One region of the Staphylococcus sp. GW823-FHT05F06 genome, then DNA from elsewhere that is predicted to be linked to it. Evidence: predicted binding sites of a transcription regulator. Region 1 holds the regulator's gene; the other holds the start of a gene.
What was found. Region 1 encodes NrdR, which represses ribonucleotide reductase genes. Its sites were predicted from a motif close to AACACNATATATNGTGTT; they were not measured.
Positions count from the first base shown of each region.

Region 2: the regulator NrdR is predicted to act here: its motif matches at 2,012-2,029, upstream of nrdD (anaerobic ribonucleoside-triphosphate reductase).

Region 1 is NZ_JBXAHW010000002.1:29,496-33,771, forward strand. Features, by position in the region: partial or broken gene AC1Q7N_RS01645 (IS5/IS1182 family transposase) at 1-268, shown strand, start outside; gene gap (type I glyceraldehyde-3-phosphate dehydrogenase) at 374-1,399, shown strand; gene nrdR (transcriptional regulator NrdR) at 1,919-2,389, shown strand; gene dnaB (replicative helicase loading/DNA remodeling protein DnaB) at 2,390-3,760, shown strand; gene dnaI (primosomal protein DnaI) at 3,760-4,276, shown strand, end outside.
Region 2 is NZ_JBXAHW010000006.1:82,976-87,251, reverse strand. Features, by position in the region: gene nrdG (anaerobic ribonucleoside-triphosphate reductase activating protein) at 1-122, opposite strand, end outside; gene nrdD (anaerobic ribonucleoside-triphosphate reductase) at 119-1,969, opposite strand; gene AC1Q7N_RS05655 (hypothetical protein) at 2,288-2,593, opposite strand; gene cysC (adenylyl-sulfate kinase) at 2,917-3,516, opposite strand; gene sat (sulfate adenylyltransferase) at 3,532-4,276, opposite strand, start outside.

The DNA.
Region 1 (4,276 bases):
AATTCATACAGCATTGTTGCGCAACATTATAGCATCCCAATATGATGTTGAAAGTAGTGTTATATGCTTACACACAATCAGTATTTTCTGGTAGAAAAAATTTCTTAATGATACTATTCGAATGATGTGGTTTTCACAAATTCTAAACCCTTCTTATAAAATGATTAATCGATATAGAGTAAATCCAAAAGTAGATGTTTTATTAGAATCCTTATTTATTCAATTCCATAGTCAATGTTTGAATCAAAATCTTATAAATGATAAAGCTTAATTTATATTTATAGATAAATTTATCGGTAAACGCTTTCATTTAAAAATTAATATGTTATACTATTTCCATAAAGTATAACATATAAAACAAGGGGTGCTTTGAATGGCAACGAATATTGCAATTAACGGTATGGGTAGAATAGGTAGAATGGTGTTACGAATAGCACTAAATAATAAAAATTTAAATGTTAAAGCGATTAACGCTAGTTATCCACCTGAAACAATTGCACATTTACTTAATTATGATACGACGCATGGAGTTTATGATAAAAAAGTTGAACCGATTGAAAGTGGTATTAAAGTGAATGGACATGAAATTAAATTACTTTCTGATCGCAATCCAGAAAATTTACCATGGAATGAGATGGATATTGATGTTGTTATAGAAGCGACAGGTAAATTTAATCACGGAGATAAAGCAGTTGCTCATATTAATGCAGGTGCTAAAAAGGTATTACTCACTGGACCGTCTAAAGGTGGAGACGTTCAAATGATTGTTAAAGGAGTCAATGATAATCAACTTGATATTGATACATACGATATTTTTAGTAATGCATCTTGTACTACTAATTGTATCGGACCAGTTGCAAAAGTCCTCAATGATAAATTTGGAATCATAAATGGTCTGATGACAACTGTTCATGCAATAACAAATGATCAAAAAAATATTGATAATCCACACAAAGATTTAAGAAGAGCACGTTCTTGTAATGAAAGTATTATTCCAACGTCAACAGGTGCTGCTAAAGCACTTAAAGAAGTATTGCCTGAAGTTGAAGGTAAACTTCATGGAATGGCTTTAAGAGTACCAACAAAAAATGTCTCTCTCGTTGATTTAGTTGTTGATTTAGAACAGAATGTTACAGTTACACAAGTTAATGATGCATTTAAAAATGCCGATTTATCAGGTGTTCTTGATGTTGAAGAAGCTCCTTTAGTTTCTGTAGACTTTAACACAAATCCTCATTCAGCAATTATTGATTCTCAATCTACGATGGTTATGGGACAAAATAAGGTGAAAGTTATCGCTTGGTATGATAATGAATGGGGTTATTCGAATAGAGTTGTTGAAGTAGCTGACAAAATTGGACAATTAATTGATGATAAAGCAATGGTAAAAGCCATTTAATTAAATATTTATACTTACACTAAACCTGAGATAGCCATATTATCTCAGGTTTATTTATATACAAATAGCCCTAAACAAAGTTGAAGCACCATTGATGTTATTATAGATAACCAATTAGCTTTAGACATATTTCTAGATACTTTCTTTATAAAAAAATGATCCATAGTCATTATTTATTAATCAAGTTGAGATGATTTTGAAATGAGGTGATTTTAACGAATCATCTTTCAAATTATAATTTAATAATGGTACTTTTGGTCGTATTTATAAAATTGTGTAGTACATTTAAATGGTTGAAATTCATTTAATATGGTTAATCACGTTAAAATGTATTATTTTTAATAAATAACATAGCATTCTAAAACCTTTATTTATAAGACAATTTTTCCTTTTTTACACATAGTGGTATTAACAATGTATCATTACATTCTTTCGTTTATAGTTGCAATTGACCTTTCTTTTTTACACAGTACTTTTATAGTATAATGTACGGTGATTAAACTTGGGAGGGTGACATATATGAAATGCCCAAAATGTAATTCTACACATTCCAGAGTGGTTGATTCAAGACATGCAGATGAGGCCAATGCGATTAGACGTAGAAGAGAATGTGAAAATTGCGGAACGCGTTTTACAACATTTGAACATATTGAAGTTAGTCCATTAATAGTAGTGAAGAAAGATGGGACTAGAGAACAATTTTTAAGAGAAAAAATATTAAATGGTTTAGTAAGATCTTGCGAGAAACGACCAGTACGTTATCAACAACTTGAAGACATAACTAATAAAGTGGAGTGGCAACTTAGAGATGAGGGACAAACTGAAATTTCTTCTAGAGAAATTGGAGAGCATGTTATGAATTTGTTAATGCATGTTGACCAAGTTTCCTATGTAAGATTTGCATCTGTATATAAAGAATTCAAAGATGTTGATCAACTCTTAGAGTCAATGCAAGGTATCTTGAGTGATAATAAACGGAGTGATAAATAGATGGGGTTACAAACCTATGAATATGGTCTAAAACCACAAGATGGATTTGAGGTGATTACACATTTCGAATTCACCTCACAACATTTAGATATTTTAAATCGACTATTCACCCCTTTAATCGGAGTTGAATCAATTGGACTCTATCATTTTATGAGTCAATTCATAGATGAAAGTCAACAACTCGGGTTAACGCATTATATATTCATGAATGAACTAAAAATTAACTTATTAGATTTCAGGGAGCAAATGGACAATTTAGAGGCTATTGGATTGATTAAAACATTTGTAAGGCATGAAGAAAAGTACTCTCACTTTGTTTATGAGTTAATTCAGCCTCCAACAGCCTATCAATTTTTTAATGATCCTATGTTATCAGTATTTTTATTTAGTGAGGTTGATAAAAAACGTTATCAAGCACTTAAATCTTATTTCGAAAAAGATGAGAAAGATTTAAGCAAATATCAACAGACAACTAGAAAATTTACAGAAGTATTCAACGTACCTAAAAAGGTCAATGTTTCTGATCAAATTAATTTAAAGCAAATCAAACACTATGATGGTATAGATTTATCTAATGAAACTTTTGATTTTGAAATGTTGAGACAGATGTTGAACCATCATTTTATTAGTAATGAAATTATCGATAAAGAAGCTAAGAATTTGATTATACAACTTGCGACACTTTATGGAATTACTGAAGATGGTATGAAAAATGTTATATTAAGTTCCATTACCAGTGCACAACAATTATCTTTTGAAGAAATGCGTAAGAAAGCTAGAACTTATTACCTGATTGAACATGATAATCAATTACCAAAATTAGAGCATCAAACAAATAAAATTAACGATGAAAAAAAAGATCGACAAGCGGAAGATACAACAAATGATTGGTTACAACTGCTAGATGAAACAAGTCCGATTGATATGTTAGCAAGTTGGTCTGATTCGGAACCTACACAGTCGCAAAAAAGTATGATAGAAGAATTGATTAACCGTGAAAAAATGAATTTTGGTGTAATCAATATACTTTTACAGTTTGTTATGTTAAAAGAAGATATGAAGTTGCCAAAATCTTATATTTTTGAAATTGCTTCCAACTGGAAGAAAATTGGTATTTCAAATGCCAAACAAGCATATGAATATGCATTACAAGTTAATCAACCTAAAAATTACGAAACACATTCTAATGATAAACGACAGAACAATCGTGGAAGACAAAATCAATTTTTATCCAAAGAAAAGACACCTAAATGGCTTCAAAATAGGGACGATCAAGAAGAAAATAAAGAAATAAATGATGACACTCTCGAAGAAGATCGACAAGCATTTCTTGAAAAGTTAAATCAAAAGTGGAAGGAGGAAGATAACTAATGAAAAGTTTCAGAAATATCATGGGCGATTCTCAAAATCTAGATAAACGTATACAAAAAATAAAACAAAATGTAATCAATGATACTGACGTTAAACATTTTCTTGAGAAAAATCGTAGTAATATAACTAATGAGATGATAGACGAAGATTTAAATGTTCTTCAAGAGTATAAAGATCAACAAAAAGTTTATGATGGACATCGCTATGATGATTGTCCGAATTTTGTAAAAGGACATGTTCCTGAACTATATATTGAAAATGAAAGAATCAAAATTAGATATCTACCTTGCCCGTGTAAAATTAAACATGATGAGGAACGATTTGATTCACAACTTATTACATCTCACCATATGCAAAGAGATACACTTCATGCAAAGCTCAAAGATATTTATATGAATAATCGAGAGAGACTTGATGTAGCAATGGCAGCTGATCAAATCTGTACAGCAATTACTAACGATGAAAAAGTAAAGGGGTTATATTTATATGGTCCTTTTGGTACAGGAAAATCATTCA
Region 2 (4,276 bases), on a different contig from region 1:
TTACATTGAAAAGGACATCCGGAAACATATACACTGCATCGAACACCTTCACCATCTACAAAGCTATGACTTTCTATTTTAGCTATATAGTGTTGACCTTCTTTAATGTTTAAAATATTCATGAACGAGGTTCCTTCATGTGTTTCACTCTTGCACATATCTCTTTTTGTCGACCTTCAATAACAGGTCTTTGAACTGGATTTCCTAAATAACCACATGTTCTTTTTACAACGTCAACCGTTTTAGGATCAGTGTTACCACAATGTGGGCATCTATATCCGTTAGCAGTAGTTTCAAAATCTCCATCATAGCCACAACGATAACAGTGATCAATAGGAATATTCGTACCTAAATAACCTACCTTATCATAAGCATAATCCCATACTGCTTCTAAAGCTTTCAGATTATGATTTAACTTTGGATATTCACAATAATGAATGAATCCACCACTTGCATAGTAAGGATAGTCTTTTTCAAAATCTAATTTTTCAAACGGCGTTACATCTTTACGCACATCATAGTGGAATGAATTTTGGTAATATCCTTTATCAGTAACATCTGGAATAAATCCAAATTTTTCTTTGTCCAATCGGCAAAATCTATCTGTTAGTGATTCACTAGGTGTACTGTATATACTGAACCAAATATCATATTGTTTCGTCCACTCTACTTGATAACGTTTCATTTCTCTTAATATGTCTAGTGTGAATGTTTTAGCTTCAGGATTGTGTTCCCAATTCGGTCCATAAAATAATGTTGCCGCTTCGTATAAACCGATATACCCCATTGAAATCGTTGCGCGTTGTTTTGTAAATAATGAATCGACAGTATCTTCTGAAGTGAGTTTATTTTTAAATGCACCACTTTTATATAAAATAGGCGCGTTATCTGGAATAGCATCTTGTAGTCTTTGAATTCGATACACAAGTGCATCATGTAATAATTGCATGCGTTTTTCAAAGATATCCCAAAACTGCTGCATGTCACCATCTGCTTCGATTGCAATTCTCGGTACGTTCAACGTCACTACACCTAAGTTACATCGTCCATTATTTTCCAATTGACCTTCATCATTCTTCCAACTTGGTAAAAATGAACGACATCCCATCGGTGCTTTAAAATCACCAAGCAGTTCCACAAGTTTATCGTAATTTAAAATATCGGGATACATGCGCTTTGTTGAACATTCCAATGCAAGTTGTTTAATATCATAGTTAGGATCTTCTGGACTAAAGTTAACCCCCTTTTTTATCGAAAATACAAGTTTAGGGAAAATTGCAGTAACCCTATCTTTACCGAGACCTTTAATACGGGTATGTAAAATTGCTTGTTGAATTTTTCGACTTAATTGATCTGTTCCTAAACCAAATCCCAAAGTAACGAATGGCGTTTGTCCATTGGAAGTATAGAGTGTGTTAATCTCATACTCTAAACTTTCAATTGCATCACCAATATCCTTAGTTACTTGTGTATCCACATAATTCTCAATTTTGTCAGGTTGAACGAAATCATTCGCTACTTCCCTGTGATGTTGTGCATTCATTTGTGCATATTTACTTAGTAATTCGTCAACACGATCGACAGTACAACCTCCATATTGACTGCTTGAAACGTTTGCAATGATTTGTACAAGTTGTGCTGAAGCGGTTTGTATTGATTGAGGTGTTGTAACATTAGCATTGCCTATCTCAAAGCCATTCTCTAACATATCTTTTGCATCTATGAGACAACAATTGGTTAATGGTTGAAATGGATGGTAATCTAAGTCGTGAAAATGAATATCTCCCGATTGATGTGCATGAGCAACATGCTTTGGAAGTAAATGATCGAGTGCATAAGACTTTGATACCGTTCCAGCTGTTAAATCTCGCATTGTTGAGAATGTATTACTATCTTTATTTGCATTTTCATTTAATATAGTTGGATCTTTTGTGATTAATCGAGTTAATGATGTTTCTAGAGTAGTCATTTCGTCACCCTTCGCTATATATAGTGTATATCAATAAAATAAAATACTATATATAGTATTACAATCGATTACTAAGTCGTTAACTAAAATGTCATAAAGATTATTAACGTTTAGTGAACTCTATGTGAGATAAAGATAGTTTTGTAATCAATATAAAAACCTGAGACGTCAATGTTCTCAGGCTTCTATAACATATAGTTAGTTTTTAATTCAGTTAAAATTTATAATATCTTCATTTTTGGTAATTCTAGTAATTATCTTCGTATAAATTGGGAATAAATAACCGAAATAAGCATTTACCTTTTCCCTTTCACCTATCTAATTATTTCTATTATCTTGTGTTGATTGATTTATATTTTGATGTGTTTGTTGATGATCTTGAACGACATGTTGAGAATGCTCTTGTGTTACTTGTTCTTCCCCATTGCTCGACTCTTGCGATACATCTGTATGTCCCTTTGACATCTCAAGATTTTTTTCTAAATTTTTGCGCTTTTCATCTTCTGATCGACGGTCATATGAGCGCTCTTCTAACACTGAGCCAACTGTTAAAATGAGAATTACAGCTATTGTCCCCACAATAAATAATACAAGTAAAATCCACATCCAAATATTAAATGACATGTTATATCACCATCCTCTTATTTTTTTGATAAATCACACAATATCTCTTTAAAAATATTTTCCCTTTTTATTTCACTTTAATCACACATCAATAATTAGCTTTTTAGAAATTTAAATTATAGTTGTCACAAACTAAGCATAAATCATGACTCATAAGTATACTATTGATGACATTTAAAAATTAACATCTTCTTACTTAATTAAAAGTAAGTATATCTGACCAAATGCTTTTCTTTAAAAACTTTCCATTATACTTTTAAAATTAAAAAGAGTAGGATTAAGAATCTTTAATTCTCTCCTACTCTATATAATGAAATATCAATTTAAATATATTCGTGTTCTTTAAGATAACGTATAATTTGTACCACTGATTGTTCAATAGTGTCGTGTTCAGTATCTATAGTAATTTCAGGGTTTTCAGGTGCTTGATAAGGTGCACTTATACCTGTAAATTCAGGTATTTCCCCAGATCGTGCTTTTTTATACAATCCTTTAGGATCTCTCTTTTCACATTCCTCAACACTACATTTTGTATATACTTCTATAAACTCATTATCCTCTAGTAATGCTCTAACACCTTCTCTGTCTTCTTTATATGGGGAGATAAAAGCAGTAACTGTTAAGGCTCCAGCGTCTACCATTAATTTTGCTACTTCTCCAATGCGTCGAATATTTTCTGAACGATCTTCAGGACTAAACCCTAAATTTTTATTAAGACCATGACGCACATTATCACCATCTAAACGGTATGTTTGTTTTCCTTCATTAAATAATTCTTTTTCTAAGGCAACAGAGACCGTTGATTTCCCTGACCCAGATAGCCCTGTAAACCATATAACAGCACTTTTGTGTCCATTTTTATGCTGTCTTTGTTTCTTCGTAACTTCTGAGTCATGCCATGTAATATGATTTGATTCACTCATTTTAACACTCCTGATTTATTTTTCTCGCAAACCTTTAATTAGAACTTCGGCAACTTCTGGTCTTGAAAATTTAGTTGGCAATGATTCGCCATTACGCAGTTTTTCTCTTACTTTAGTACCACTTAAATGTAAATGTTGAGAAGCGTCATGCGGACATGTTTTAGCAGTTGCCATATTACCACAAGCTTCGCAATAAAAGGCATGTTCAAATTTTAAAATTTGAATACCTAACTCATCTTCAAATTGAGTAATCAGCTCTTGTGCTTCATAAGTACCATAATAATCGCCTACCCCAGCGTGATCTCTTCCCACAATAAAATGTGTACAACCATAATTTTTACGGACAGTTGCATGAAGTATCGCTTCACGTGGTCCGGCATAGCGCATTGCAGCAGGATAAATGACTAGACGTGCTCTATCTTCAGGATAATAGTTTTTTAATATCACTTCATAACTTTCCATACGTACATCCGCTGGAATATCGTCTGACTTTGTTTCACCAACTAGTGGATTTAAAAGTAGACCATCAACAATTTCTAGTGCTGATTTTTGAATATATTCATGTGCTCGATGCACTGGATTTCTCGTTTGAAAACCTACGACAGTTTTCCAACCTAAATCATGAAATAATTGTCTCGTCTCTGAAGGATCCAGATGATAATTTGAAAACGCGTCATGTTTTGGACGATTTAATAGTTTAATAGGACCACCTAAATATATATTACCTTTTTCATAAACCTTTTTAACTCCAGGATGAGCT